Regions from separate parts of the Ruegeria sp. AG1 genome, predicted to be linked through region 3. Evidence: riboswitches for the same ligand, from Rfam matches in the RefSeq annotation. Region 3 holds a riboswitch; each other region holds the start of a gene.
The links. A riboswitch is a leader RNA that binds a small molecule or an ion and turns the genes downstream of it on or off. The one in region 3 is predicted to bind cobalamin.
Positions count from the first base shown of each region.

Region 1: another riboswitch for cobalamin. It lies ahead of ACR0B5_RS00475 (aromatic ring-hydroxylating oxygenase subunit alpha); the one in region 3 lies ahead of nrdH (glutaredoxin-like protein NrdH).
Region 2: another riboswitch for cobalamin. It lies ahead of ACR0B5_RS15645 (DUF1636 family protein); the one in region 3 lies ahead of nrdH (glutaredoxin-like protein NrdH).

Region 1 covers NZ_JBQFYU010000001.1:98,941-108,821, forward strand. The annotation lists gene ACR0B5_RS00425 (ABC transporter substrate-binding protein) at 1-616, opposite strand, end outside; gene ACR0B5_RS00430 (ABC transporter ATP-binding protein) at 646-1,356, opposite strand; gene ACR0B5_RS00435 (cysteine hydrolase family protein) at 1,349-1,990, opposite strand; gene ACR0B5_RS00440 (N-formylglutamate amidohydrolase) at 1,987-2,760, opposite strand; gene ACR0B5_RS00445 (MurR/RpiR family transcriptional regulator) at 2,829-3,707, shown strand; gene ACR0B5_RS00450 (type I glutamate--ammonia ligase) at 3,707-5,017, shown strand; gene ACR0B5_RS00455 (GNAT family N-acetyltransferase) at 5,132-5,653, shown strand; gene ACR0B5_RS00460 (potassium channel family protein) at 5,695-6,051, opposite strand; gene ACR0B5_RS00465 (HlyD family secretion protein) at 6,079-7,305, opposite strand; gene ACR0B5_RS00470 (hypothetical protein) at 7,298-7,636, opposite strand; cobalamin riboswitch at 7,932-8,135, shown strand; gene ACR0B5_RS00475 (aromatic ring-hydroxylating oxygenase subunit alpha) at 8,200-9,471, shown strand; gene ACR0B5_RS00480 (FAD-binding oxidoreductase) at 9,477-9,881, shown strand, end outside.
Region 2 covers NZ_JBQFYU010000010.1:38,726-48,606, reverse strand. The annotation lists gene ACR0B5_RS15670 (GAF domain-containing sensor histidine kinase) at 1-621, shown strand, start outside; gene ACR0B5_RS15665 (response regulator transcription factor) at 594-1,349, shown strand; gene ACR0B5_RS15660 (iron ABC transporter permease) at 1,358-2,368, opposite strand; gene ACR0B5_RS15655 (ABC transporter substrate-binding protein) at 2,370-3,320, opposite strand; gene ACR0B5_RS15650 (ABC transporter ATP-binding protein) at 3,333-4,109, opposite strand; gene ACR0B5_RS15645 (DUF1636 family protein) at 4,106-4,510, opposite strand; cobalamin riboswitch at 4,560-4,763, opposite strand; gene ACR0B5_RS15640 (hypothetical protein) at 4,799-5,287, opposite strand; gene ACR0B5_RS15635 (hypothetical protein) at 5,284-5,505, opposite strand; gene ACR0B5_RS15630 (D-lyxose/D-mannose family sugar isomerase) at 5,625-6,290, opposite strand; gene ACR0B5_RS15625 (carbohydrate kinase family protein) at 6,309-7,235, opposite strand; gene ACR0B5_RS15620 (glucokinase) at 7,264-8,223, opposite strand; partial or broken gene ACR0B5_RS15615 (GH1 family beta-glucosidase) at 8,290-9,591, opposite strand; gene ACR0B5_RS15610 (LacI family DNA-binding transcriptional regulator) at 9,588-9,881, opposite strand, start outside.
Region 3 covers NZ_JBQFYU010000001.1:237,582-247,462, forward strand. The annotation lists gene ACR0B5_RS01155 (DUF2182 domain-containing protein) at 1-515, opposite strand, end outside; gene ACR0B5_RS01160 (DUF1326 domain-containing protein) at 528-1,163, opposite strand; gene rpmG (50S ribosomal protein L33) at 1,443-1,610, shown strand; gene ACR0B5_RS01170 (hypothetical protein) at 1,819-2,325, shown strand; gene ACR0B5_RS01175 (nucleoside triphosphate pyrophosphohydrolase family protein) at 2,417-2,803, opposite strand; gene nrdF (class 1b ribonucleoside-diphosphate reductase subunit beta) at 2,803-3,774, opposite strand; gene nrdE (class 1b ribonucleoside-diphosphate reductase subunit alpha) at 3,787-5,910, opposite strand; gene nrdI (class Ib ribonucleoside-diphosphate reductase assembly flavoprotein NrdI) at 5,892-6,305, opposite strand; gene nrdH (glutaredoxin-like protein NrdH) at 6,321-6,542, opposite strand; cobalamin riboswitch at 6,628-6,819, opposite strand; gene ACR0B5_RS01200 (DEAD/DEAH box helicase) at 6,908-8,776, opposite strand; gene ACR0B5_RS01205 (hypothetical protein) at 9,014-9,466, shown strand.

The DNA.
Region 1 (9,881 bases), 140 kb from region 3:
TCTGAGGTGACCAGTCCGATGTGCCAAAGCTGAAATTCATCTTGGCCAGCACCTTGCCGCCGCCCTCTTCGATCACTTGACCGAACCACAGCGGGGTACGCGCGGACCACGACCCGCCTTCGTCTGAGGTCAGTAGAACCACGTTCTTGACCCCTTCGCTGAGCGCATGGTTGGCAGCTGCCGTTGCCGTGAACGGATCAGGCGAGACGCCGGTAAAGAAATTGTCCACGATGCCCGCATGCATCTCGACCTGCGTGGATTGCGGCTGGAAGATGGAAACGCCGTAAGGTTGGGCGATCTGAGCCACCGGGATCATCGTGTCCGAGAACGGCGTGGTGCCCAGCATCACAACCCCTTCGTCTAGAAACTTCTGCGCCAGTGAGATCGCCGCCTGCGTATCACCTGCGGAATCCTGAACCAGAACTTCGATCTTCTTGCCGCCAGCTCCACCGTCGGCATTGATCATATCGGCCATACAGCGCGCGCCCAGGTATTCGGAATAGATGGCCAGATCACCAGTCATCGGTACGCCCAGTCCGATCTTTATCGTATCTTCGGCGACCGCGGGTAGGGCGAGGCTCATGGCGGTCAGAGTCGTAAGGGTCAACTTCTTCATACTAATTCTCCTGTTGAAAGCCGCCTGCGTCACGCGGCACGTTCATCGGTTTCGCCAAGATAAGCGTCGATAACCTCTTGGTTCTTGGTTATTTCTTCGGGTGCGCCTTCGGCAATGATGGCGCCCATGTTCAAAACGGTGATCGTGTCGCAGAGCGACATTATGAATTTAAGATCGTGATCAATCACCAAAATCGCGCAGTCCGAATGTGTCCGCACCCATGTCAGCGACCGACCCAGAGCGTCTGTTTCCTGTTCGTTCATCCCAGCGGCGGGTTCGTCGAGCATCAGGACACGCGGGTTCAGGGCCAGCGCGCGAACGATCTCCAACCGCCGAAGCTGCCCATATGCCAACGACCCGGCGTTTTGGTTGAGCTTGTCCGACAGACCGAACTCGGGGATCGCGGCGTCGACGATTTCGGCGCCGCGGCCGGAATAGCGGGCGACGTCGATGTTTTGCGCGACGCTGAGGCTTGGAAAGACCCGCAGGTTCTGAAACGTCCGCGCCACACCGCGCGCCGCGCGTTCGTGGGCGCGTAGATTGTCCAGCGGCTCGCCATCCAGCGACATGTTGCCCGCCGAGTGGGTTAACAGCCCAGAGATCAGGTTGACCAGCGTCGTCTTGCCTGCGCCATTGGGGCCGATCAGACCGCGCACCTCGCCCGGTGCGACGGACATGGTCACATCCTCGACGGCGTGGACCCCGCCAAAGGTCTTGGTGATGCCGTTCAGATCAAGCACCGGCCAATTCCTCGACCAGTTCTTTTGTGGTGACCTGTCGACAATAGCCTTTGATCGCGCGCAGAGAATTGTCGTGCCGGTCCTGCGTATGAGTCAGGCAGGCATCTTCGACCTGAGTGACAAGGTAGCCCAGATCACACGCGTCACGGATGGCGCTTTCGACGCATTGATCCGTCAAAAGACCGGACAAAACAATTTGGCGAACGCCAAGGTTGCGCAGGATGTAGTCAACATGCGTGGACACAAACACCGAAGAGGACGTCTTCGGCAGCACGATCTCATCGCCTTGGGGCGCGATCTGGTCAATGACCTTTCCGTCCCAGCTGCCCTTGGGAACATGAAAACCCGTTATCTTGTAGTCCAGTGACCGGTCCCGCCCGTCGAGCGTCAGGCTTTCGATATTGGTGTACATGACCTCGACGCCGGCAGTGCGGCAGGCGGCTTGTATGGCTTGCATGTTCGGGATCACGCGGGTGTACAGCTGATCGAAAAACCAGCCGTATTTCTCATTGAATTCAGCTTCGGGCAGGTCCTTGAATTCGGCGCCGTCGCGATGTGCCGAATAGTTCTGCACGTCAATGAACAACAGGGCAGATTGCGATGGGATAAGTGGAACATTGCGGGTCAAACTCACGTCTTGGTCTCCAATATCCGGGTAAAGGCTTCGGCGAGAAGCTGCGCCCAATCCTCGACGCCTTTTGCATCGCGGATCAGGTCATTGCGGATTTCGACCAGCGAATGCGCCAGTCCGCGAGGTTCGGCGAAACGAGGTATAAACCAGTCGCTTTCACTGTCGATTTGATAGGGCTGGTTCAAAGCCATGTGCAGATCGGGACGTAGGGCCGAGATATGGTCGATCGCGGCTTGTCCCGTTTTCGGGTCAACGCGGGTTAGAAATCCAGCGTGCCAAGGCCGCGCCTCACCATCGACCTGTGCGGCGAAGGAGTGGATCGACACCGCAAGCACGCGCGGTGCTCGGTCCAGCATATGTTCAATGGCTGCGTTCAGAGGGGCCATGATCTCACGCTGACGTGCTGCGCGATCCGCAGCGGTCAAGTTCAGATTGGCTGGGATCTGCTCTCCAAAGCTGTTTGGAGGGATTGAATCCGGGGCCTCGATCGGGCGGTTGCAATCAATCACAAGGCGGGAATAGCGCTGCAAGATCAAAGGTGCCCGTAGCCAGTCAGCCAATTGCCGGGCCACGGCCTCGGCCCCGATGTCCCAACCGCGATGGCTGGCCTGCACCTCTTCCGAGACACCCAGATCGCCCAGCTTTTGCGGGATCGCGCGCCCGGCGTGTTCGCAGAGCAGCGCGATCTTCGCATCACTGTCACGATTGACCCATTCCACTGGGGCGGGATCCCCGGCGACCAGCAGTTCTTGGGTTGCGGCTGATGTGTTCATGTGGCCCACGTTAGAGAACAAGTTTTTTCAGAGTCAATGAAAAATAGATTGACTGAAATTTTTATTCCATGCGATCCATTCAGATCAGGAGGTGCCGCTTGCTTGTTAGGCAGAGAATTGAAGCGAAGGCGGAGAACATGACCGCGAGCGAGCGCAAGCTGGCCGCTGCCTTGCTCAGCGACTACCCCTATGCGGGTTTGGTCACGATTCAGGAACTCGCCCGGCGGGCCGAGGTCTCGGCACCGTCGATCTCTCGGTTCGTCACCAAGATCGGACTGGGGGGCTATCAGGAATTCCAACGTGCTCTCTTGTCGGAATTGAAAGAGGGCCAACGTTCGCCCACCGATCTGCACGGCGAGGGCCGAAGTGTTGATGGAGGGTTCTTGCGTGATTTCATCGCGCGAGCCTCGTCCCAGATGGCGCTGTCGGCAGAAGGTATTACCGAGGCGCAGTTTCAGCGCATATGCTCGGTACTGAGCCAGCCAAAAAGCGATGTCTATATATTGGGCGGTCGGATCAGTGACACCATCGCACAGCATCTGTCTTTTCACCTACGGCAAACCCGCAGCGGCGTGTATCATCTTCCGGCCAACAATGAGGTCTGGCCGGAATACCTGCTGCGGATGAAGCCTGCGGATATCCTGTTTCTGGTCGATTTTCGCCGCTACCAACCTGCGCTGGCGCGATTGGCCGCGACAGCCGTGCAGGACCGAGGAGTTCGTGTTGTCCTCATGACAGACAAATGGTTGTCTCCCATATCCCGCCATGCGGCGGAAATCTTGCCAGTTCCGATCGAAAGCGGCACGCTCTGGGATACGTACACAGCGGCCCTTGCCGTCACCGAGGCGCTGGTGACGCGTATCGCCGAAGACAACTGGGACCAGACGAAATCCCGCATCGAAGCCTGGGATGCCATGCGATCCCACAATCAGGACCCCAACCCATGATGCCCAAAACCCCCTTGATGTTTGTCGCCACCTCTGACCTTGCCGGTAAATTACGGGGCAAGGCCTTTCCGGCGGATCAACTGAACAAGCGGTTGCAGCGTGGGGTCGGGTGGACACCGACGAATGTTCAGATCAACTGCTTTGACGGAATTGCCGAAAGCCCGTTTGGCGCGCTGGGTGATCTTCTTCTGATCCCGGACGCAACGGCCGAGGCAAAGGTCGAGTTCGGCGAAGACTCTGGTCTGCATTTTCTTATGGGCGATATCGTCACTCTGGACGGAGACCCTTGGGACTTCTGCACGCGCAGTTTGTTGAGGGCGGCGCTGGAGCGGCTGCACAAGGTCTCAGGCGCAAATTTGCTGGCTGCATTCGAGCATGAGTTCCAGCTGAAAGATCCGCCAAGCCAGACCAACGAAGCCTATGGTCACCGGGGCTTTGGCCTGCAGCGGGATCTGTGCGAGACCTTGATCAACGCGATTTCTCAGGTCGGTCTCAAGCCGGATTCGATCATGAAGGAATATGGGCCAAACCAATATGAGGTCGTCATCGGTCCCGAGCTGGGTGTTCGCGCGGCGGACGCGGCCATCATGGTACGCGAACTGACTTATGCGACTGCACAGGCCTATGGCGAGCGGGCCACCTATACCCCTATTCGCGATGTCGCGAGCGTTGGGAATGGGGTCCATATCCACATGAGCTTTGTGGACGATAGTGGCGCGCCGCTGACCTACACAGAAGACGGGCCCTGCGGCATGTCGGACCTGACGAGTGCCTTCGCTGCTGGGGTTTTGAAATATCTGGATGCAATCCTGGCCCTGACTGCGCCTTCGGTGATCTCGTATGAGCGCCTGACACCGCATCGTTGGTCCGCTGCTTTCAACAATCTGGGTTTCCGCGATCGCGAGGCTTCCTTGCGGATTTGTCCTGTAACTGCAAAAGACCCGGCCTCGATCGCGGGGCAGTTCAACATCGAATACCGTGCGGCGGATGCGGCAGCTTCGCCTCATCTAGCGCTTGCGGCGGTTGTCATGGCCGGGACGCAGGGGATCGAAGAGGGGCTACCCGCTCCCGTTCCAACCGAAGAGGATCTTTCGCTGTTGGACGTCGCAGAACTGAACCAAAGGGGGCTGGTGCGCTTGCCTCAGACTTTGGAAGATGCGCTCGACCGGTTCGTTTCCAACCCGGTTGTGACCGGCTGGTTCCCCGCAGGCTTTGCCGAGGTGTACCAAGCTCACAAGCAATCCGAGATCGCGACAACTGAACATCTGGACACAGACGCACGCTGCCGATTGTACGAAGAAACATATTGACCTGAGCGGTTCGTCTTGCCGAAGCTCGCCCAATGCGACCTCTGGGGCGTCGTTTGGGTAATCTCGCGCCGTATGACGCGGCGCAAGCTGTTTAGCTCAGGATAGGGATGGATCATGAACCGTTCAGAAACCGATGCCATCTTGAATGTGCATAGGCTGGCTTTTGGCGAAGCAGAAGGTGAAGAAATCGCTCAACTCGCCGAAGATCTCCTTGAGCATCCGGAAACGATTTCAATCAGTTTGAGGCGTGACGGGCAGATCGCGGGCAATGTCATGTTCACCCCGTTTGTCTTCGAGGACCACCCGGACGTTAATTGCTATCTTCTGGCGCCCTGCGGTGTCTTACCCGAACATCAAGGCCTAGGTGTTGGCAGAGAGATGATGGAGACCAGCATCAACCACTTGAGATCTATTGGAACAGACGCTGTCTTTGTGTTGGGCGTACCGACATTCTACCCCTTATTCGGGTTTGTTCCGACCGACAAAGAGACGCCATATCCGAACCTTCTGACGATCCCAGAGGCATGGATGGTGCTTGAGCTCACTGCAGGATCGGTTGAAAAGCTGGGGGGCAAGGCGATTGCGATCGACCCCTTCATGCATGCGCATCTTTGGGACACATCGCAGCACGAGTGAATGCTGTTTGTCACCCTGAGCTCAAAACGTCGCCAGATGAGTCAGGTGAACGCTGGAACGCCGCGGGCGCCAGACAGTGTTATCGACATTGCAGCCTCGACGGCATGGACGCCAATACCGACAATGATCCCCATTAGGATCAAGCCAGTGAGCGCGTTGATGACCGAGAGAAACCTGCCAGCGGGTTTATGTGGTCTGATGTCGCCATAGCCGACCGTGGTGGCATTAATGAAGGCATGGTAGAGGCTAGGTCCGGCGGGCCAGCCTTCGATCCGACCCATTAATATCCCCAGTACGCAGATCACGACCAACAAAAACACTAGGATCGGTGACAGATAAATCAGGTCCCAGAAGAATACGGACAGAAAACTACAAATGTAGCTGGCCTCGCATGTCATGGCTGAATTTGCCCTCTCTGGCTGGTGTTAATTGAAAACCAGCGTTTTGACTGGCAGCAGAATAGCCTGCGCGCGCAGAACGATGGCGTTTGCTATTCCCATGCCATCCACGATCCGGGCCACAAGGGCCGAAAAGCCCCTGATTTCACCGGCATCAATCTCTTTCGCGCGGCTGGTGTAGGCCACACCAACGCAGGAGCTTCCGGGTGGAATGCCATCAAGATGTTTTGGAAAAATCGGTGCAAGGAAGGCGGTCACCGTACCGGGACGGGCGCGATCCTGCTGATCAAGCAAGGTATCACCCGGTCGGAATTGCCCTGCAGCAATCGCGCCCTGAACGTCATCAACGATCATCGGAATAATCGTAAGAGGTTTGGAGGCGCAGGTGATCTCGACCAACATGCCGGGTTTCAGAACGCTTGCTGAAATCTGACCGAAGGCCGCGATGAAACGCCCTTGACCCGTCACGTCGGGGACCAGAATTCCGGCGGGCCGCAGAATGGGGTTCACGACGTCGCCGGGCTTGAGCAGGAATTGCAGGACTGTTCCATCGACTTCGGCAAACACGGTCGACTTTGAGATCTCGGTCTCTGCCTCTGTCAAGGCGGCGCGTGCGGTTTCAAGTTGCGCGGGCAAAAGCGTGGTCTGGCGCAGTTTGGCCCCGTCCAGAGCGGCAAGTGTGGCTGCGCGCTGACTTTCGGCAGCCGACATGGCCGTTTCCAGACGTTCCAATTCTTGTTCGCTGACGACGGTGTTGTTTCGCTCCGCAAGCTCCAGCCGGCGTTCCAAATCCCGCGTGGCCTGTGCAAGATCGGCCTCGGCGGCCTGAACCCGCGCTGTCGCGCTGGCAATGTCTGTTGCGGCTAGGCCCAAAGCGGCCTCAATCTCTGCGATTCGACGCTGCGCTGTTTGTGCTGCAGCCTCCTGCCGGGTGGTATCCAGTCGGAAAATAGCCTCGCCAGCTTTCACTCTGTCGTTATTGGCAACGTAGACTTCGGCAACCCGCCCTGCGCGATCGGAAAGAATAGTTATTGTGCGAAATGCGGCAGAAACATTCCGCGTTGAGGGGTGAAAATAGAAGATCACCGTGATCAGCGTGACCGCCAGAATCGCGCAGGCCGTCAAGCCCCACCGCAATTCATACCATATATTGAACAGGGTGATTTCGTGGCCCCATCGCTTGCCCTGCCTGTAGCGACGATACAGGTAGTCCGGAACGACAGTAATTAGCGCAGAGAATATCAGCTCAAGCATCGGAGCTCTCCGCGGTGTCCGTTTCCGGATTTAGGGGAAGTATTTCGTGCAAAGGCACGGCCGCGATCAAAATGGCTGCGACCCAGAAAGCATTGTTCAAAGTGAATAGCGAAATCAATCCAAGAACGCCGACCAACTGCATCTGAACCTTGTGCGCGCCTGCCGCCATTCGGTCGGGAATGGCCTGCACCGTAAAATACAGCGCGCCGAACCCAAGCAGCACCATGACCAGAAACAATCCGACAACGATTAGAAAGCCGTCGGTCTCTCCCGGAGGGGTCACCCAGAACGGAAGCCTTGCCATCACCTCATCAGAAACGGAGCTTTCCATGTGACTCCTCCCCTTTTTTGCGATGCGCGCCGAAGGGCCATGTTTGATCAGAAATCCTTCGGCGTGAGAGCCTTAGCAAAGGAAAGGCCCACTTGTATCATTCCGAGATTGCAACATGAATCAAGTTGTCTGCGCTGATCTGGATCAAAAGGTAGGGTCGTCAGCAATGCGCGGCGTGGCATGCGTCTGATTCCGGGATGAAAATGCTTCTCTGTCTCAGGTGCCAGTTTTTGCTGGCCATGTCTGTTTTGTTTTTGGAAATGTCGCAAGGCTTTCAGCCACGAATCCATCCCCGAGTAGGTTGCGCGTGTGAGGTGCTGCTGTTTGGTTCTCAGGCGGCAGAGAATTGGGAAGCCGGTGCAATTCCGGCGCTGCCCCCGCAACGGTAAGGAAGGTCAGGTTCGACAGGTAACCACTGGGACGAGGATCCCGGGAAGGTGTCGAAACCGGGCGTAAGCCCCTTTCAAGTCCGGAAACCAGCCTTGCATATATGTCAAACCGCGGGTGGCGGTGGGGGCACAAGTTTCGGACGTGATCCTCGCACGGCTCCGGACTGGCCTCTGATGTCATCTGCCCAAGCTAAGCCGCGGGGCGCGGCAGGAGAGCCAGAAGTGAGCAACGTTCAAAGCCTGTTGGCGCGTCGAAACCCGGCCTATGCCCTTGAACAGGCATTCTATACAGATCCAGATGTATTTCAGGCCGATCTTGAGGCCATCCACTACCGCGACTGGCTATTTGCCATTCCGGCATGTGAACTGGTGAAAACAGGCGACTATGTAACCTACACTGTGGGCGCATACCGCGTGATCATCGTGCGCGGTGCGGACAATCAGATCCGGGCCTTCCACAACACCTGCCGCCATCGCGGGTCGATCATCTGCAAAGCGGCCAAGGGGAACTCGCCCAAACTGGTCTGCCCCTATCACCAGTGGACCTATGAGCTTGACGGCTCATTGCTGTGGGCGCGTGATATGGGGCCTGATTTCGACCCCAAACAACACGGGCTGAAAACCGTCCACTGCCGGGAACTGGCCGGGCTGGTCTATATCTGTCTTGCAGATGTAGCCCCCGATTTCGACACCTTCGCCAATAAAGCACGGCCCTATCTGGAGCCGCATGATTTGAACAACGCCAAGGTCGCCTTTGAAAGCACGATCATCGAAAAGGGCAACTGGAAGCTTGTTTGGGAAAACAACCGCGAGTGCTATCACTGCGGCGGCAACCACCCTTCGCTGTGCCGGACCTTCCCTGATGATCCCTCGGTAACCGGTATTGAAGGGGGTGAAACCCCGGCCTTCATGCAAGCTCACTTCGACCGTTGCGAGGCTGCAGGGATGCCGTCGCAGTTCTATCTGCATGATGACGGGCAATACCGTCTGGCGCGGATGCCGCTTAAGGAAGGGGCGGAAAGCTACACTCTGGACGGCAAATCTGCGGTGCGCCGCTTTCTGGGCCGCGCGCCCTTTGCCGATGCGGGGACGTTGCTGAAGTTCCACTATCCCAGCACATGGAACCACTTCCTGGCCGATCACTCGATTGTCTTCCGCGTCACTCCGGTCAGCCCGACCGAGACCGAAGTCACCACGAAGTGGCTGGTCACCAAGGATGCGATCGAAGGGGTCGATTATGACGTCAAGCGCCTGACTGAGGTCTGGATGGCCACCAATGATGAAGATCGCCGCGTGGTGGAAGACAACCAGATGGGCATCAACAGTCCGGCCTATGTGCCGGGGCCGTATTCGGGGGTCCAGGAATCCGGTGTTCTGCAATTCACTGATTGGTATTGCAGCGCTTTGGCGCGTCACTTTGCGCCCAACACGATGGCGGCGGAGTGACGGAGATGAAAGACCTGAACGCTGTTGCCTCGATCTGGCAGGATGATGAGAGGCTGGAATGCGTCTCGGTCGTGCCCGAGACGCCAAACACCGCCAGCTTTACGTTCCGCGCCCCGTCCGGGGCTTTGTTTGCCTACCATCCGGGTCAGTTCCTGACGCTCGAGATTCCGGCACCGGGGCAGCCGGGAGGCGTTGTGCATCGGACCTATACGATCTCGTCATCCCCATCACGTCCGCGATCCATTACGATCACGGCCAAGGCGCAGCCGGACAGCATCGGTACTCGTTGGATGCTGGACAATCTGAAGCCGGGTATGCGGATGCGGGCAATTGGCCCGGCGGGTCCGTTCACCAATGCTGAAAGCGTCGCCGCCAAGTATCTGTTCGTCTCGGCGGGGTCGGGCATCACG
Region 2 (9,881 bases), on a different contig from region 3:
AGCCTGACAGACGCGCTAGAGCTGGAACGCCAACGGGTAGGGATGGATCTGCACGATCAGACTCTGGCCGATATGACGCGGATCAGCCGGGATTTGGAGCGGTGCGAAACGCCTCAGGACTTGGACGGGCTGCGCAGCAGTATGAGGAACTGCATCCAGGGATTGCGTGAGATCATCGATACCTCGATTCCGTCGCTGCTGGAGCTGTTCGGCTTTCAGCACGCCGTGCGAACCCATCTTGAACGCGCGATCGACCCGGATGAAGGGGTCGAGATTGACGTGCGTGATCTGTCCGGCGGGATGGTCGACCGGCTGCCGCAAACCAAGCGCATCGCTTTGTTCCGTATCGCACAAGAGGCCATCAACAACGCGGTCCGGCACGCCTCGGCCAGTCGGATCGAGGTCGAGATTGTATGTCAGGACGGGCTGCGCCTTCGCGTGCGGGACAATGGGCGCAGCATGGGAGCGATTGAAATCCGGCAGGCCTCGGGCGGGTTGACGCACATGCGCACCCGCGCCCGGCTGATAGCCGCGCAGTTTGACATCCGCTACAATGGCGGGACCGAGATTACGGTCTGCCTGCCGGCTTCTGAATGCCCGAAAACCGAGGTGTTGGCATGAAGGTTCTGCTGGTCGAAGACGATGCCATGCACGCGAACTACCTGCGGGAGCTGGTTCAGGATGCCTTGCCCGAGGTGACCGACCTGAGCCTCGCCTCGAACGGCCGGGAAGGGGAAGAGCAGGCCCGACAGAATTGTGTTGAAGCCATCGTCATGGACTTGCGCATGAAAGAGCGAAACGGGATCGAGGCTGCGCGGACCATTTGGTCGGAACGCCCCGCGACCCGCATTCTGTTTTGGTCCAACTATTCTGACGAGGCCTATCTGCGCGGCATTGCGCGGATCGTTCCGAAAGAGGCCGCCTATGGTTATGTTTTGAAGACGGCCAGCCCCTCACGAATGCATCTGGCCCTGCGCGCCGTTCTGATCGAGGCGCAGATCATGGTGGACCGCGAAATCCACCAGATCCAGCGGGAACAGAGCCGCTCGGGCGAGGCGCTGACGGAGGTTGAGCTGGCAATCCTATCCGATCTCGCCCTTGGTTTGCCCGACAAGACCATCGCGCTGCGTCGTAAGCTGGCCCTGAGGACGGTGCAGAACCGGCTGCTGTCGATCTATGAAAAGCTGGATGTGGGCGATTTGCCGGTGGATGCCAGCGATATCGCGATCAACAAGCGTGTCCGGGCGGTTTCAAAGGCCATGACTTCTCAGATACTGAACCGTGAGAGCATCTTTTCGGCCGAGAAAGAGCTGGGCAGCTGGCTTGAGCGTCGGCAAAACTTGGGATGACGGCCACGCTAGTCAGATCGTGAGGATTTGAACAGGTAGAGGAACACAAACAGCGACCCAATCGAAGTTGTGACGATCCCCACCGGCAGTTCCTGCGGGGCCAGAAGCAATCGGGACAGGATGTCTGAAAGCGTCAACAGGATGGCACCGACGACGGCAGATGTGATCAACAGATTGCGGTGCAGCGTTCCGGCGATACCTCGGGCGATATGCGGAACCATCAGGCCGACGAACCCGATCACGCCTGCCACCGATACAAAGCTGGCCGTGGCCAAGGCGGCGACCAGAAACATTCGAAACCGCAGGCCTTGCACTGGAATACCCAGTGTTGAGGCCGTGAAATCCCCCGTCAGAAGCGCGTCGAGCCAGCGGCTGCGATAGAGGGAATAGCCCAGGATCAAGGCTAGCCCCAGTACGACAAGTGGAAAGGTCTCCCACCGGGCAAGACCAAGGCCGCCTAGCATCCAGAAAATGACGGAATGCGCGGCGCGGCTGTCGCCTGCGAAGATCAGATAGTTGGTGATGGCCGAAAACAGGAAGGATACAGCCAGGCCTGCAAGGATCAGTTTTTCCGGCGCGCTGGTGCGCAGGCTTTGAACCAGGGCCAGAACAATGCCGGACGCGATCAGGCCTCCGCAAAAGGCCGCAAGCGGCAGGGTCCAGATGCCCAGAACATCGCCTGTCACAGTGATGACGAGAACGGCACCAGCAGCAGCCCCGGACGAGAGGCCAAAGAGAAACGGGTCAGCCAGGTCATTGCGCGTTGTCGTCTGCAATACGACCCCGACAACACCCAGCCCAGCCCCAATCACCGCCGCAAACAACGCGCGGGGCAGGCGCAGGTCAAAGACGATCCGGTGCAGAGGGGACATGTCGCCCTCAGTCACGCCAGTCCCCAGCCCAATCGCGGTGAAAACCTCGGCCAAGGGGATCGGGGTGGTGCCATAGATCGTCGACAGCAGCAAAAGGGCGGTCAGAATGACCGCCCCCAGCAGGACCGCCTGGCCCGTCTTCGTCATCTCAGCTGTTACCCCGGTGCATCGCCGTTGCCATCTTCTGGATCGCTTCGATGTTTGCCGGTCCCGGTGTCAGCTCTTCGTAGCGCAGGCCGATCCAGCGCTCGTTCTTGACTGCATCGGTCTGCGACATCACCGGATGTTCCTGCAGGAACTTAAACGTATCTGCCGCGCCATTGCCCGTTTGGTAGTCCAGCAGAACAAGGAATTCGGGGTTCGAGGCGGCGACAGCCTCCCACGAGGTGCGGCCCCAGCTAGTGTCCATGTCATGGGTGACGTTGACGCCGCCAGCCGCTGCGATCATCGCGTCGGGAATGGCATATTTGCCTGCGGTAAAGGGCGCATCGGCCGGGCCGTCCAGCAGGAAGACGCGGGGTTTTTCCAGATCGGCGGTTTTGGCTTCGATCGCGGCCAGTTGGTCTTTCCAGCCCGAGACCAGCGCGTTCGCCTTGTCCTCGACATGCATGACCGTGCCCAGACGCAGAACGTCGTCAAACAGCAGGTCCATGCTGGCTTCGGGACGGTCTTTGTTCAGGTGAATGCAGCTTTCGGTCAGCACCATGGTCTTGATGCCAAAGGGCTCCAGCGTGTCAGGGGTGACGTCTCCGCCGGGTTTCATGCCGTAATACCAACCGGCGAAGAACATGTCGGGTTCGACCGCGACGAGGTTTTCGACCGTCGGGTATTTCGGAGCGAGTTCGGGGATGTCACCGCGCTGCGCGTCGAAATCGGGGCTGGTCTTGTACCAGCCGGTGATCCCGGTCAGGCCAACGATGCTGTCTTGAAGACCCAGTGCAAAGGCCATGTCGGTCATGTTCATGTCATGAACCACGATCCGCTCGGGCTTGCTATCGAACACCAGAGGTTCACCGCAATTGTCGACGGTGACCTCTTGCGCGGCAGCGCCGCCCGCCAGCGCGCTTAGGACCGCAGCGGACAAGAGTTTCAGTTTCATCAATCTCTCCTGTTAAGACGAAAGCTTTCGTTTTCGGATGTCCAGCGCGGGGATCACGCGTCCTTCGTGCTGGAAACACAAATAGTCAACACCAAAAGTCTCGCGCACGCGGTCTGGGGTCAGAACCTCGGCGACCGGGCCGAAGGCCGTAAGCTGTGCGTTCTTCATCAGGGCGACGTGGCTGGCGAATTCGGGGATCATGACCAGATCGTGGACGATCATTACAACCGTCACACCCAACTCGGCCACCAGAGACAGCATGTGCCCTTTGGCATCCGGATCCAGGTGGTTGGTCGGTTCGTCCAAAAACAGCAGCGAGGGGTTCTGCGCCAACGCCCGTGCGATATGGGCGCGCTGGCGCTCTCCGCCCGACAGTTTTGCCATCTGTTTGCCAGCCAGATGGGACAGTTCGGTGGTGTCTAATACGCGCTGCAGGTCCGTCTTAAGAGCTTCGGCGGATTTGTCGGCCTTGATCGGGATTTGCCCAAGGGCCACATAGTCGCGCAGTTGCAGCCGCCCGTCGGGCATTTCTTGCTGGCCGACAACGGCAATCCGTCGGGCCCGCTCCAGCGACGACAGTTTCCGCAAGCTTTGACCCTGAATACGTACATCGCCCAGCGCCAGTTTTGCGACACCGCACACGAGGTTGAGCAACGTCGTCTTGCCCGCCCCGTTCGGGCCAGCAACGGCCAATATCGCGCCTTCCTCAAGCGTGAACGAGGTGTCCCGCAGCAGAACATCTCCGTTCAGGGCGTAGTATTCCAGGTTTTCAGCAATCAGAAAGCTCATGCTGTGCCCTCCGGCGGCAGGCAGGGCATGCGCGACAGGGTTTTGGTGTAGAGCGCCAAAGGACGGGTTGAGGCGCTGGTCCAACCATCCTCGCTGTCCCGGAATTGATGGGCGAACTCCGCCAAAGCCCTCAGATCGTCGGTGGATTGAATATCGCCAAACAGATATTGCGCCTTGCCCTTGGCCTGCAGCCCGACTGTCATCGGGCGGTCGCACCCGGCCATACAGTCGATCAGACGTGTCGAGAACCCCTCGGGCAGCTGGCCGTCCAGCGCTTCTTTCGCCTCGTGCGGAGGGATCGGCCCTTTGCAGGTGCCGCATATCAGGACGAAATGATCAGCCATGGCACGCGTCGCCGACTTGAACAAAAGCCGATTGAAGGCAAAAGCCATGAGTTGCATCAGCACGCAGATGTGCCATCGAGCCTCCTTCCGGGACACCCCGCCCCGGGTTGGTTAATCTGTGATGGCAGGTCTCCTGACTTGCGGGTCATTGCTCGGCCAACCTTCCCGACCTTAGGGGCCAGTGGTTTTGTGGCGTCGCTCTCCGCTTACAGTTGCGGGGGCAGTCACGGCATTGGCCTTTGGGCCGCACCGTATTCCCATTTTCATCCCTAAGGCACAGGCCGTCGGGAACCATCCAGAGCAGCTAGTCTGCTCACGCTCCTATTGTCAAGCGCAGGAATCGCGCTATCGGACCACGCGCAGGGTTGGCCTGCGCGCGCTTTGGCCCGGTCCGACGCCATTTGTCGGGAACTGGCTGGCCAGGGTCAAACCGGCCTGTATCAGATGGGCGTCCGGGTAGCCTCCGGTCAAATCATTCAAGGCATCGCGCGCTGCCGGAGTTTCGTCGCGGCGCATGTGATGCAGCATCCGGAGCAGGGCGTGCTCGTCACATGTCAGTTCTTGCCGTGTTTCAACACAAAGCGGGTCTTTGAAGGCCAGACCCAGAAGGCGGGTGCGTAGCGTGGCCTTGATAATCTTGAAGACCAGATGCGCCAGAACAAGCCCCTGATCGCGCCCCCAACGCTCGGTCGCTACCGAAAAGGCATGTTGCCAAGCCTGCGTTTCCGGCTCTGTGAAGCTGAGGATGAAGTGCCGCATGACAGGCAGCAAACCGCGTTCGAAACCGTCAAATTCGACGCGGGGCAGTGTGTGGTTGGATGCCGAGTGTTTCATGCGCGTTCCCTTTTGGGTTCGAGGGCTTTCGCGGCCAAAGTGTGGACGTTTTGCGGAAGGTTGTTTGGTTCAACCGGTGTTTCAGAACGCGGTGATGCAGCGCGGACGGAAAAGCTGAGATCAGCCTCAATCGCCTGCCTCAGTTTCGGTTTCAATGCGCAGCCAAAGCGGCTGGCAACGGCGTCCATGGCCAACAGGTCGGCGAGGGATTTTCGCATGTCAGGTTATCTTTCGGTCGCAAAAATGGGACCGGGCGATGATTCCAAGGAATCTGACTGGGTCGGCCGTCAACTGACTAAATTAGTCAGAAAATGCAAGCGCGAAATTCCAAATGAAGTCAGTAGTCGGCAACTAACAGGAAATCCGGTACTGCATCTTCTTCGATTGTTGCAAAGCGGGGGATCGGGTCTTCAAATACGTTGTCCGTCCGGTCGTCATTCACGGTTGAGACTTCGCCGATCAAGCAATCCGCACCTTCCGCCCAGAAGGCATGCCAGATGCCGGGCATCAAGGTCACGCTCTGGCCTGGCTTCAGGCGCAGATGCTCTCCGGGCTTTATGGTGACGGGGCAGGCATCGCTGGGAACGGTGACCGGGGTATTGCGGTCGATACCGCCGTCGGGGTCCGAGGCATAGATTTCCATAACCAGATCGCCACCCCCTCGGTTGATGATGTCTTCGGCTTTGACGATATGGCGATGCATCGGCGACAGCTGTTTTTCGCGAGAGATCAGCAGCTTTTCGGCATAGAGCATACCGCGCCCCCGGCTCAGATCGCTCACGTTGCCGTTGCGCAGGGTGAACAGAAACAACCCAAGCTCATCGAATTTGCCCTGACCGTAGTCGGTGATATCCCAACCTAACCCATGGGCACGGATACTGTCCGCCTGGGCGCCGCGCATCTGCTCAGGTGTCCAATCTGCGAAAGGCGGCAGAACGGCACCAAATGAACTGATGAATGCCTGGGCTTCGGTCTTGATACGGTTGATTTCGGATCGTTTCATCTCGGACTCTTCGTAGGGCTATAATTCATGCGACCAGGGCGGATTTGCTCCGGCGCGCGAGACGGTGACGGCAGCCACCTCTGCGCCCAAGGTCAAAGCGTCGCGTAGCGCATCCGGGGACAGTGACCTCAAGCCCGGCTTTGTCAGCTGGCCTGCCCGTTCCAACGAGGCCAGAACCCCTGCATTGAACGTGTCCCCCGCGCCAACCGTATCCACAACTTGCACCGGTTTGACTGGGACTGAGACCACAGCACCGTTGGCCTGATAACCTGAAGCGCCCTCACTTCCGCGGGTGACGATGACGGCAGAGGGGCCTGCTTGAAGCAGCAAAGGGACTTTTTGATCGTGGCTTTCCGGGCCGGGGATGATCCAGTCCAGATCCTCATCCGAGACTTTGACGATATCGGCCTGTTCGATCATTTGGTTCAACCGCGTGCGATACCGGGTCTGATCCTGTATGAAACCGGGTCGGATATTGGGGTCCAACATCACAGCACAGTTCGCGCCATGTTGCGCCAACATCGCTGCATAGGCATCCGCGCAGGGCTCGCAGGCAAGGCTGATGCCACCAAAATATAACGCCGAAACCGCGGGGAGTTGGCGTGGCATATCCTCGGCCCGTAACATCCGACCCGCAGTGTTTTCATCGACAAACGTGTATGTGGCGTGACCGTTCTTCAGTTGAACGAAAGCCAGCGTGGTCGGCCTGTCCGAAGCAATCACATGTGTCGTGTCTACATGGCTGGCCCGCAGGTCATTGGCCAATTGCTGCCCGAACATGTCTGAGGACAGACCGGTCAGCAAGCCTACGGGCGCGCCCAATCTGCCTAAAGCGATAGAGGTATTGAATATGGCTCCGCCAGAATGGGGAACGAAACCGTCCCGCCCGGACGGGGTCGGTTCGGCAATCATGTCGATCAGGGCTTCTCCGCAACACAGGATCATCCCACATCCTCTTCCAAAATACGCTCAGTTATCGCTGAAGCGCATTTTTGCAGAAGTTGTTAGCGCCAACAATGCCAAATTCGGCTTGTTCCGAGATATAAAGGTTCATCGACTGCCGCAACTCGCTAAAACGTCCGCCTGCATTGAACGCGTTGCGGAAGGTTTCGCCAAACATCCAGCGGTTTTTCTCGGCTACGCCACCAACAAGGAACACACCACCGGCAGGCATCACTGTGACGGCCATGTCACCCATCAACGCACCCAGATGGCCAATGAACAATTCTGCAGTGCGAACCGCGATCGGGTCACTGCCGTCACGTGCGTCCTGCAGAATATCTCGGGCGGTGCGAACCGGAGGCTGAGCCTGCCCAGCCGCCATGCCTGCGGCCTGATACAGGATCGGCAAGCCGGTTCCGCTGAGGAACATCTCAGCCTCAAGCACGAGGCTGTTGTCGAAAAAGCATTCGGGTGCCAGATGGCGCGCGGCGTCGAAGATATCGACTTCATCCCGCGCGCGCGGAGACAGGCCAACATGGCCGCCTTCGCCTGACACGGTGTGGAAATGCCCTTCCGAATAGAGCAGCGCGCCGACACCCAAACCGGTTCCAGGCCCGACGACCAATCGCGTACCCATCGGCGGAGTGGCAGAACCTTGCAGGACGGATACGTCAGCCTCTGTCACTTCGGCCACGGACCACGCTGCAGCCGTAAAGTCATTGATCACGTAGGTGTTGGTGGCCCCCGTCGCCTTGGCCAGAGCGTCCTCGGACAGGTCCAAATTCGCGTTGGTCAGTTGGATGCGCCCGTCGCGCACCGGTCCGGCTCCGGCCGCGACCACGGCTTGGGGCGCGGTGCCAATTTCATCGCGGATATGATGCAACGCGTCCAGCAGATCGGGCAGGGTGCCCGTCGGGTGTTTGTGCAATGCGGTCAGCTTACCATCGGAGACAACGCCTAGACGCGTATTCGTTCCGCCGATATCGGCCACCAATGTCCAATGTGGGCACAAAGACCCGGACGGCTGGCGATAGGCCTGCCGGTCGGCGGCGCCCTCGGAAAGTGCGGCCTTTACCGCCGCGAAGGAGGCTTTGGGCCTGCGGTCCAGCGTTTCAAAATCCACGTCTACCAATCCAAACCGTTTTTCATAGCCATAGGCCCATTCGTAGTTGTCCAGCAAAGACCAGATGAAATAGCCCTTTACAGGCACATCTGCGGCCAAAGCCTGTTGAACCGCCGTCAAGTGAGAGTCCAGATAGGCGATACGCTCATCATCCTGCTGGCGCTCGGCGCTCGCCATGCCGTTCTCTGTAACATAGATAGGAAGATCACCGGTATAGTCTTCTGCGGTCCTTTTCAGAAATCGGGTCAGGGCGTCGGGGTCTATTTCCCAACCCATCTGGGTCTTGGGCAAAGGGCCGGGTACTTCGGTCAGGCTTGGCCATGCACTGTCTGCCGAGGTAATCAGCTTGCGGGTATAGTAGTTCAAGCCGCACCAATCGACCGGTGCCCCGATTGTGTCGAAATCATTTTGCCAACCCGCGGGCAAATGAGGCTCCAGCCCCTCCAGCACGTTTTCGGGATAGGCTTTTTTAAACACACCGCCCAAAAAGAACCGGTTGTAGATCCCGTCATAGAGCGCGGCCGCGTGCTGTGCAGCCGCGCTATCATCCGCAGGCTCCGCCCATTCTAGGTTGAAGACAGCGCCCAGATTGGACATGCCTAGGCTGCGCATTGTTTGAATAGCGCTGCCATGGGCCAGAAGAACATGGTGCATCGCGCGTGCAGCCGCGCGAATATCGCGCAAGCCCGGTGCGTGGTGGCCTTCGAAATGGCTGAGCCAGCTGACGCACCACGGCTCATTGATCGGCGCGACCGAATACATGCGGTCTCCGATACGGCCCATGATCACTTGGGTGAAATCGGCGAACCACCCGGCGATATCCCGATTGCGCCAGCCCCCCAGATCGGCAAGTGCCGAAGGTAGCTCCCAGTGGTAGAGCGTCGCACAGGGGCGGATGCCACGTTCAAGCAGCGCGTCGGCTAGGCGGTCGTAGTAGTCCAGCCCGGCTTGGTTTACATGCCCCCGACCTTCGGGCAGCACACGCGCCCAGCTGGTCGAAAAGCGATAGCAGTCAAACCCTGCATCCTGAACCAGATCAAAGTCTTGTTCGAACCGGTTCAAGTGATCGCAGGCGAGTGCGCCGTTTTCCGCGCCGACGACATTGCCGGGGGTGGCCGCGAAACTGTCCCAATGCGTCCGACCCGCACCGCCTTGAGCGTGGCCTTCGATCTGGTAGGCGGATGTTGCGACGCCGAATAGAAAATCGTCGGGGAAGTCGTTGCGTTTATATTTCATCGTCGAACCCCACTCGGTGCAGGCCCGGTTGATCGCCCGACGACCAACTCGGCCTCAAGCAACCTCGTATGTACCGGCGCACCCGGAGACTTGATCCGCTGGATCAGCATCTCGGCCGCCATTTCCCCGGCGTCCCGGACCGACGATCGCGTTGCGGTGAAGATCGGCACATCCTGTCCGTTTTTCAAATAGGAAAGATCATCGTCATGGGCGATGACCGAAATATCCCTCCCCATCTGCAGCCCGGCTTCTTCCAAGGCGCGGCGCACGCCTATGGCTGTGATCATCGA
Region 3 (9,881 bases):
TGGTACAGCCCCGCTGCGATCATAACGCACCCAGCCGCCGTCCGAGAGCGGATGGTCATCATCGGGCCATCGGACAGCCCAACTACTTCCAGCAGCCATTGTGCGCCGGTCGCCAGCACACTGAACAAGGCCCAGGCCACCAGATAGCCGGCCAGAAAAAACAGGCTCAGCCGCGCCGTATTGGCCTTGTCCGGCCCGACCCGTTTCAACGCCATGAACAGCAGAACAGTGGGGGCGGCGCTGGGCGTCATCATCGCGATCATCATCACCCACCACATCAGGAAGATCAGCACGGTATAAGGCGCCGTCCAATGTACCTCGGTCGCCATCTGCATCGGGTTGCCAATAGGGCGGGCCATCCGGGTCATGTCCACAGCGGTCATGTTCATGCCAACCCCGGCAATCGTGTACCACGATGCCGCCAGAATGATCAGCGCGACACAAACCAGAACAACTCCACGGTCATGCCGAAGCACCCGATCGACCAAATGGCTCGGTTGTGGGGATTCAGTCATTGGACACCCTTCCTAAGCGCCCAGAACCCCATGTCCTGAGATGTTGAGATGCGCCAGATGCGCGTGGGTCGCATCAAAGGCCAGGCTTATCGCAGCGCCCGTGGTTTGGGCTGAGCCCGAGGCCGCCTCGGCGGTGCGATATTCGAACCCGTTGGGCAGATGGAACGCCGCACGATGCGGGTCTCCGGTCACGATATTGGGGATCGGTCTGACTTTCACATCGAACACACCGGTCACGTTCGCATAGCCAGTCCGGTCCTCGCGGCTCCAGTCCAGTTCGATCGGAACGTACAGAGTTTCGTGTTTCTTGGGCGCCATTGCGCTGAAGACGTACCACATGGTCGCCATTTCATCCGTGTCTTCGCCGGACATGATCGCCTGCAACGCGGCGCGCTGATCGGCAGAGGCGCTTTCATCTATGATCAACTGCATTTGGCCATTGCCTTCATGGATCGGGCCGGGCCAGTGATACACGCCTGCTGCCCGCACACCGGCAAGATCTGTTTCGCCATAGTGGCCGGATTCAATATCGAAGACTACTACAGCTTCGCAATTGCCATGGGTGGGTAGAACACTGAACTGGCAAGGGCAGCCGAAGTTGCAGTTACAATTGGCCAGCTCTTCGGCCTGCAGTTTCCATTCTGTCATGATTAACCCCCAAACACGCTTAAACGTAATCTGCCGTTTTAGGGTCGAGCCTGATCTGGATGCCTCGAAGGCCGGGCTTGGCGCCGGCTTTTGGGTCTTCCGAATTGCGCGACCATATCACGAAAGCGTGATTGCGCCAAATCCGGTGCAAGCGTGCAACTCAGCTTTTGTGCAACTCACTTGCGGAATCCGGTTGACTCGGGCGCGCGACGGGGTAAAAGCGCACGCTCATAGGAATTCAACCGGAAGGCCCTGCCTTTTCGGACGCAGGAGATAACCATGGCGAAGCCGACGACAATCAAGATCCGCCTGAACTCGACCGCGGGCACGGGCCACTTCTACGTGACCAAGAAAAACGCGCGTACGATGACCGAGAAAATGACCATTCGTAAATACGACCCGGTTGTTCGGAAACATGTCGAGTACAAGGAAGGCAAGATTAAGTAATCTGCCGTTCCAATTGGACATTTTGAAAAGGGCTCTGAGTTGTCAGAGCCCTTTTTCTTTCGGACGCGTACACTGGTGCGGCCATGCGAAGGGAACAGGTCCGTTGCAGGGACGCATCAGCGCCAGGCCCCTTCGCACCTGCCGCGGCTTGCTTTTTACATCTCGCTACCGCTACGGTTTAGCAAATCGCCACAAAATGTTGACCGCCATGAAAAAAATCTTGCTACCGACAATCGCCGTTTTGACCCTCGCGGCTTGTGAAGACCCCTTCAATCGCCAAGGTGTCGGGTTCACCGGGATTGATGGTGAACCGCGCACGGTGTCCGATGTTCCGGGAGCCGTCGCCTTCTTACCGCCAGCGACCAATGTCCCGGCCGAGCTTGCGGAATTGCCGACTGTCTCAGTCCTATCCGACAAGGTCGGGATCGATAAGATTGCCGGTGTGGCGATCGAAAACGGCGGTCAGTCGCCTGCAAACGCGGTGGAACTATCGGGAAGCAGTCAGAACCTGTATCTGAGCACGGTGAATGTGAACGGCACCCTATTCGGTGTCGTTCGGACTCGCTCCAACAGCACTCGGGTCGATAACTCTGTGGGGGCGGCGTTTGGTAGAGAAACCGAACGCTTTACCGGTTGCCTGCCTGCAGGAGATGTCTACAGCAAGGGCTCATCCGATCGTAGCTCGGGCTTTGCGGTTCCGCTGAACTGCAGCTGATCCAGTCGAAGATCAGTTGACGTGAAAAAGGGCGGGGATTTACTCGCCCTGTTAATTTGGGCCGATGCTGTTCTTCTAAGCCAAGGCAGAGTTAGCCATCCTCAAGGAAACGGGCGAGGTCGGGCCGGCGGAAGGTCGGGCCTTTCAGCACCTTGCCATCTTCGCGAAGAACCGGTTTCCCATCGGCGCCCAGCTTGGACATGTTCGAGGCGTGGACTTCCTCCATCGCAGCTTGTTTGACACTGTGTAGGCCGAATTCCAGAAAGGTGCCGTCCAGCACGTATTGGATGTCACACAGGGCATCTAGCACCTCGACCAGATTGCCATCCTCCACCGCTGCGCGCAGCTCCGCGACTTCCTCTTCGAGGATCGCCAACCGCATCTGAGCGCGCGTCTCGGGGATTGCGGGTGCGTCCACGACCGGCACGTCAAAGGCTTCGTGCCAGTCCCGAACGATGGTCAGAGTGTCCTTTGCCATCAGAAATCCCAATCTTCGTCCTCGGTCGCTACGGCCTTGCCGATGACATAAGAGGAGCCAGAGCCCGAGAAGAAGTCGTGGTTCTCGCTGTCCGGGCTGAGGGCGGCCAGAATCGCCGGATTCACTTCGGACACTTCCGGCGGGAAAAGGGCTTCGAACCCGAGGTTCTGCAGTGCCTTGTTGGCGTTGTAGTGGAGGAAGACTTTCACATCCTCGGTCAAGCCGATCTCGTCATAAAGTTCCTCGGTGTATTGGTTCTCGATCCCGTAAAGTTCGAACATCAAGCCAAAGGCATAGTCCTTCAACTCCTGCTGTTCGGCTTCGGACAGCGTCTCGTAGCCGCGCTGGAATTTGTAGCCGATGTAATAACCATGCACTGCCTCATCGCGGATGATCAGGCGGATCAGGTCGGCGGTGTTGGTCAGCTTGGCGCGGCTGGACCAGTACATTGGCAGGTAGAACCCGGAATAGAACAGGAAGCTCTCCAGAAACACCGACGCGATCTTGCGTTTCAGCGGATCGTTGCCCGGAGCGTATGTGTTCAGGATCGCCTCGGCCTTGGCCTGCAGATGGGGATTCTCTTCGGACCAGCGGAACGCCTCGTCGATTTCTTTGGTCGAACACAGTGTTGAGAAGATCGAGGAATAGCTGCGCGCATGTACCGCCTCCATAAAGGCGATGTTGGTCAGTACGGCCTCTTCATGCGGAGTGACGGCATCCGGCATCAGGGCAGGGGCACCGACCGTGTTTTGGATCGTATCCAGCAGGGTCAGGCCGGTGAAGACGCGGATGGTCAGCTGCTTTTCATGGTCCGTCAGCGTCGCCCAGCTTTGGATATCGTTGGACAGCGGCACTTTCTCGGGCAGCCAGAAATTGACCGTCAGGCGGTTCCAGACCTCAAGGTCCTTGTCATCCTCCAGCCGGTTCCAGTTGATGGCGCGGGGGATCTTGGTTTGGATCATGTCTTTCATGTCAGTAGCCCCTTACAGCGAGCAGGATACGCAGCCCTGCACCTCGGTCCCTTCAAGGGCCTCCTGGCGCAGACGCACGTAATAAATGGTTTTGATGCCTTTCTTCCACGCGTAGATCTGCGCGCGGTTAATATCGCGGGTCGTGGCCTCGGCCGGGAAGAACAGGGTCAGCGACAGCCCCTGATCCACATGCTCGGTCGCCGCTGCATAGGTGTCGATCAGCGCCTCGGGGCCGATCTCATAGGCATCGCGGTAGTATTCGAGGTTGTCATTGCTCATGAAAGCCGCCGGATAGTAGACGCGGCCAATCTTGCCCTCTTTGCGGATTTCGATCTTCGAGACGATGGGGTGGATCGAAGAGGTCGAATTGTTGATATAGCTGATCGAGCCGGTCGGCGGCACCGCCTGAAGATTGCGGTTATAGAGGCCGCGTTTCATCACATCGGCCTTCAACGCTGCCCAGTCGTCGCGGGTGGGAAGGGTCATGCCGTCGAACAGCGCTTTCACTTTGTCGCTTTCAGGCAGCCAGTCGCGGGTGGTGTATTTGTCGAAGAAGGTGCCTGAGGCATAGTCGGAGTCCTCAAATCCCTTGAACGACGCATTGCGTTCCTTCGCCAGATCGCATGACGTGCGGATCGCGTGATAAGCCACGGTGGCAAAATAGATCGAGGTGAACTCAACCCCCTCGGGCGAGCCATAGTGGATATGTTCCCGCGCCAGAAACCCGTGCAGGTTCATCTGCCCCAGACCAATCGCGTGGCTTTCATCATTGCCGCGACGCACCGAAGGCACCGAGTCGATTGCCGACATCTCGGACACCGCCGTCAGCGCGCGGATCGCAGCGCCGACAGTGCGGCCCAGATCACCGCCATCCATTGTCTTGGCAATGTTCAGCGAGCCGAGGTTGCAGGAGATATCCGTGCCCAGATGGGAATAGCTGAGGTCATCGTTGAACTCAGACGCTTCATTGACCTGCAAAATCTCGGAACACAGGTTCGACATGTTGATCCGGCCCGCAATGGGGTTCATCCGGTTCACCGTGTCTTCGAACATCACGTAGGGGTAACCGGATTCGAACTGAATCTCTGCAATGGTCTGGAAGAACTCACGCGCATTGACCTTGGATTTGCGGATTCGCTTGTCATCGACCATCTCGTGATACTTCTCCGTCACCGAGATTTCCGAGAACGGCACGCCATAGACCTTTTCTACGTCATGAGGCGAGAACAGGTACATATCCGCGTTTTTCTTCGCCAGCTCGAAAGTGATGTCAGGGATCACCACGCCAAGGCTCAGCGTTTTGATACGGATTTTCTCATCCGCGTTTTCGCGCTTGGTGTCGAGAAAGCGCATGATGTCCGGGTGGTGTGCGTTCAGATACACCGCACCCGCGCCTTGCCGCGCACCCAGTTGGTTGGCGTAGGAAAAGCTGTCCTCCAGCAGTTTCATTACCGGGATCACGCCGGAGGATTGGTTCTCAATGCCCTTAATCGGCGCGCCATGCTCGCGGATGTTGGTCAGCAGCAGCGCTACGCCTCCACCACGTTTGGACAGTTGCAGGGCCGAGTTGATGCCGCGACCGATGCTCTCCATGTTGTCCTCAAGCCGCAGCAGGAAGCATGAGATCAATTCCCCGCGTGAGGCTTTCCCGGCGTTCAGGAAGGTGGGCGTGGCGGGCTGGAAACGACCGTCGAGGATTTCCTCCATGAAAGACAGGGCCAGCGCCTCATCACCGCGTGCCAGCGCCAGCGCGGTCATGACGACGCGGTCCTCGTAGCGTTCCAAGAACCGCTGCCCGTCACGGGTTTTCAGCGTGTATGAGGTGTAATATTTGAACGCGCCCAGAAAGGTCGGGAACCGGAACTTCTTGGCATAGGCCGCGTCCCAGATCTTGCGCATGAAGTTCTTGGAATACTGGTCCAGAACGGCCTCTTCGTAGTAGCCCTCGGAAACCAGATACCCGAGTTTTTCATCCAGCGAGTGGAAGAACACGGTGTTCTGATTCACATGCTGCAGGAAGTACTGCCGCGCGGCCATTCGGTCGGCATCGAACCGGATCTTCCCCTCACCATCGTAGAGGTTCAGCATCGCGTTCAACGCGTGATAGTCCTGCTCGTTTACGCTGCTGTCGAGCATAGGTTTCTCCCTAGTTTTTCCAGCCCGGCGCGGACGCGGGCGATGTCGGTCTCTGTTCCGGCCAGCTCGAATGTGTAGAGCAGCGGAACGTTGCATTTTTGAGCGATGATGCGACCGGCCAAAGCGTAGGTCGCACCGAAATTACGATTGCCTGTGCCGATCACTCCAACGATCCCGGCACGTCTGTCCGGGTCGTTCAGAAACCGGATCACCTGTTTAGGAACCGCCCCGCGCCCTTCGCCGTCGGCGTAGGTGGGGCTGATCAGCACATAGGGGTGTCGGGGGTCAGGCAGCGGGTCCATCCCGTTCGGAATGCGGAAAGAGGTCAGGCCCAGCCGCGAGACAAAGCGGTGGGTGTTTCCGGATTTCGAAGAGAAATAGACCAGCGCCGGGATCGGCGCGGCCATGGATCAGGCCAGTTGGGCGATCATGTCCGGGCGGAAACCCGACCAGTGATCACTGCCCGCCACAACGACAGGGGCCTGACGATAACCCAGCTCGGTCACATGGGTCATGGCGCTGTCGTCCTGGGTCAGGTCGATGACGTCATAGGTGATGCCTTTTGCATCCAGCGCTCGGGTGGTGGCGGTGCATTGTACGCATGCGGGTTTGGAATATACGGTAATGCTCATGTCGTCCTCTGTCCTTTTAATGAATGCCGAGGACGCTGCGGGCAAAATGACCCCTGAACACGCCCCCGAACCCTCCGTTCGCGGTTCTCTTTCTTTGCTTGCGGCAGGTCTCCTGGCTCGCGGATTGACGTTCGGACTGGCCTTCCCAAAAGCACGCTTTCAGTGGCGTATTCAGCCGAACTATCCGCTTACAGTTGCGGGGGCAGCGCCGGTTTTTCACCGGTTTCCCTCTTAGCTTTCAACAGGAATCGAAAGAACCGAAGCAACACCATATTGGGGTTGGTGGTGGAGTGTTGTCAATATATGGTGTGGCGAAGAAAATAATTTTCTTCGCTTGCACAACCAGCCACGTGCGCTAAGGCGGTCTACTTTTTCCGCTTGGGCATCGCGTTGCCACCCTTCATCGCAGCCGCACGTGCGCGGTTTTTCTTGCTGCTTGGCTTGCCTTTGGGCGGAGGCGGGCCTTTCAGACGGCGCGCAGGTTTCTTGTGCTGATCGCCCGAGGGGGTCTCATCCCGTTTGGGCCGCGTTTCGGGCTTGGGTTTCTCGGCCGGCTTCCGGCGTGGTTTTGCGGGCTGTGGCTCAGCCGCGTGGGCCGGGCGTTCGTGGCGCTTCTTGCCTTTGAAGTCGCGCTTGGGACCTTTGCGGCCACCACCGGCAAAGGCAGGCGGCGCGTCCAGTTGCACCAGGGTCTTGGTGCCTTCGACCGTCATCTCGGGGCCAATGGCCTTCAGGAAACCTTCAACGCTGCTTTCGCGAATCTCGATATAGCTTTCGGTGTCGGCAATGCGGATCGCGCCGATATCGTCTTTGGTGATCTTGCCCGCCTTGCACAACATGGGCAGCAAATAGCGAGGCGAGGCGTTTTCGTTGTGTCCCTCCGACAGCGAAAACCACACGCTTGAGCCAAAGGGCACGTTCGGCTTGGGCGCGGCATCTTGCGTGTCGCTCAGTTCCTCCGGGGCGGAGTGTTTGCGCCCGTATTGACGCAGATAGGCCGCCGCCAGCTGCTGCGGTGAAAAGCGCGAGACCAGATCATCAACCAGTGCGCTTTCGCCCTCGGTGACATCCACGGTCCAGTCGTCCGAGCTGAACATCCGCTGCATGTCCTGCGCCTGAACCTCATCGGCCGAGGGTGCAGACCCCCAATCGGCTGTCAGCTTGGCGAATTTCAGCAGGCGTTGCGCCTTTTTGAACGATGCAGGCGGTATGACCAGCGCGCTGACGCCTTTCCGCCCGGCGCGTCCGGTTCGGCCCGAGCGGTGCAGCAGCGTTTCATGGCTGTTCGGCAGTTCTGCATGGATCACCAGATCAAGGTTCGGCAGGTCGATCCCGCGCGCGGCCACATCGGTCGCCACACAGACGCGGGCGCGTCCGTCGCGCATGGCTTGCAGCGCGTTCGAACGTTCGCTTTGCGTCAGCTCTCCGGACAGGGCCACGACCGAGAATCCACGATTCGACAGTCGCGCCGTCAGGCGGCTGACCATGGCGCGAGTGTTGCAGAAGATAATGGCGTTGGGGGCCTCGTAGAAGCGCAGCACGTTGATGATTGCGTTCTCACCATCGCGCGGGGCCACATTCATCGCGCGATATTCGATATCGGCATGTTGCGTGCGCTCGCTGACGGTGCTGACGCGCTCGGCATCGCGCTGGTAGCGAGCGGCGAGGGAGGCGATGGCGCGAGGAACCGTAGCGGAAAACAGCAGTGTCTGACGCTCGGAGGGCGTCTGTTCCAGAATGAACTCAAGATCTTCGCGGAAGCCCAGGTCTAGCATTTCGTCGGCTTCATCCAGAACCACTGCGCGGACAGCGGTTAGGTCAATCGACTCCCGCATGATATGGTCGCGGAGACGGCCCGGCGTTGCGACCACGATATGCGCACCGCGAGCCAACGCTCGCCGCTCGTCTCGCATATCCATGCCGCCAACACATGACGCAATGAACGCGCCTACATCCGCATAGAGCCACGCCAGTTCGCGTTTGACCTGCATCGCCAACTCGCGCGTTGGTGCTATGACCAGCGCCAAAGGCGCGCCAGCCGCATCGAATACATCCACGTCGCCCAGAACGGTCGGGGCGATGGCAAGGCCGAAGCCTATGGTTTTCCCTGACCCGGTCTGCGCTGAAACCAACATGTCGCGCCCTTGCAGGTCGGGCGTAGTTACGGCGGTTTGGACTGGGGTCAGCGTGTCATACCCTTTGCGATCAAGGGCGTCTTGAAGTGTTTGTTTCATGGCTCGGCTCGTTGGGATGCTGCGGTCACCCTCAGAGCGTCTAACACGCGGATGATCGTCGAAGGGCACTCCTTACCCAGTGAGGCGCCGGATGTATAGAGCGGAAAGCGGGCTGCACGATCAAACACAGCATGAACGCTTGATGAAGGTTCCTTCAGGAAAGTTGTAACCCGTCGCACTCCTCCCAATCTGTTGAACACAGCCAGAGATGGCACCGATTTCAGGGAGAAAGAGACCATGACCAGATTTATGACTGCCGGAGCAGCCGCTCTGGCCACGAGCCTAGCCCTTGGTACTGCCGCTGCTGCCGAAAACACGCCTGATCTGCGCGGTATTTGGACGGCCAGCCAGACTACAGTTTCGCCGTCGAATTCGGCTACCGGTGATGCGCCGCGATTTAACCAGTCGGAATGGGTGCTCGAGATTCAGGTTCAAAACGACAACGCGTTCTGGGGTCCGAGCATGTGGCGGCGCAATGCCATGGATAACTGGACGATGTACGAGGCCACTGGTTCCATCAGCCAGGATGGCTCTGGAAAGATCGGGATCGTCGAAAGCTCGGCCGAGCCAGCGATTGGCGTGAACGCTTTGATCGACGCGCGCTACGAAGATGGGCGAATCTATGCGGATTTCCGTAGCCTGCGGACTGGAACAACTTACAGCACCGTTCTGGAACGTCAGGTGAACTGAAGCGTTCCCGGCCCGGCCGGACTGTAGGGGGTACAGACTGTCGCCCGGTTTTGAACGCGACAGAATAGTAGGTAAACCGTCTGGGCCGGAACGCTTCTCAATATCGGAAGGATCGTCTCCACAGGGAGGAGGCGGACCGGACGGTGATTTCGCCGCTCGCGACGGGATCCAGTATATGTCGGGTTTACACGCCGTGTTCCTCGGCCCGGGTTATTCGGATCTCGCGAACCTTCAGCGCGGAGTCGCGCACGGTGAAAAATTCGCCGTCCGGTCCAAGCTCCATTTCAGAATGGCATCCTACCCGCAGTATGCCGCAGATTCTGTTGGGAGGATTTGTCCAGTCGACCTCTTGCGAGCATATCTGCTCTGCCTACGCGATTGACGTCAGTAGGGTCGGCGTTTTTAAAGCGTCGGT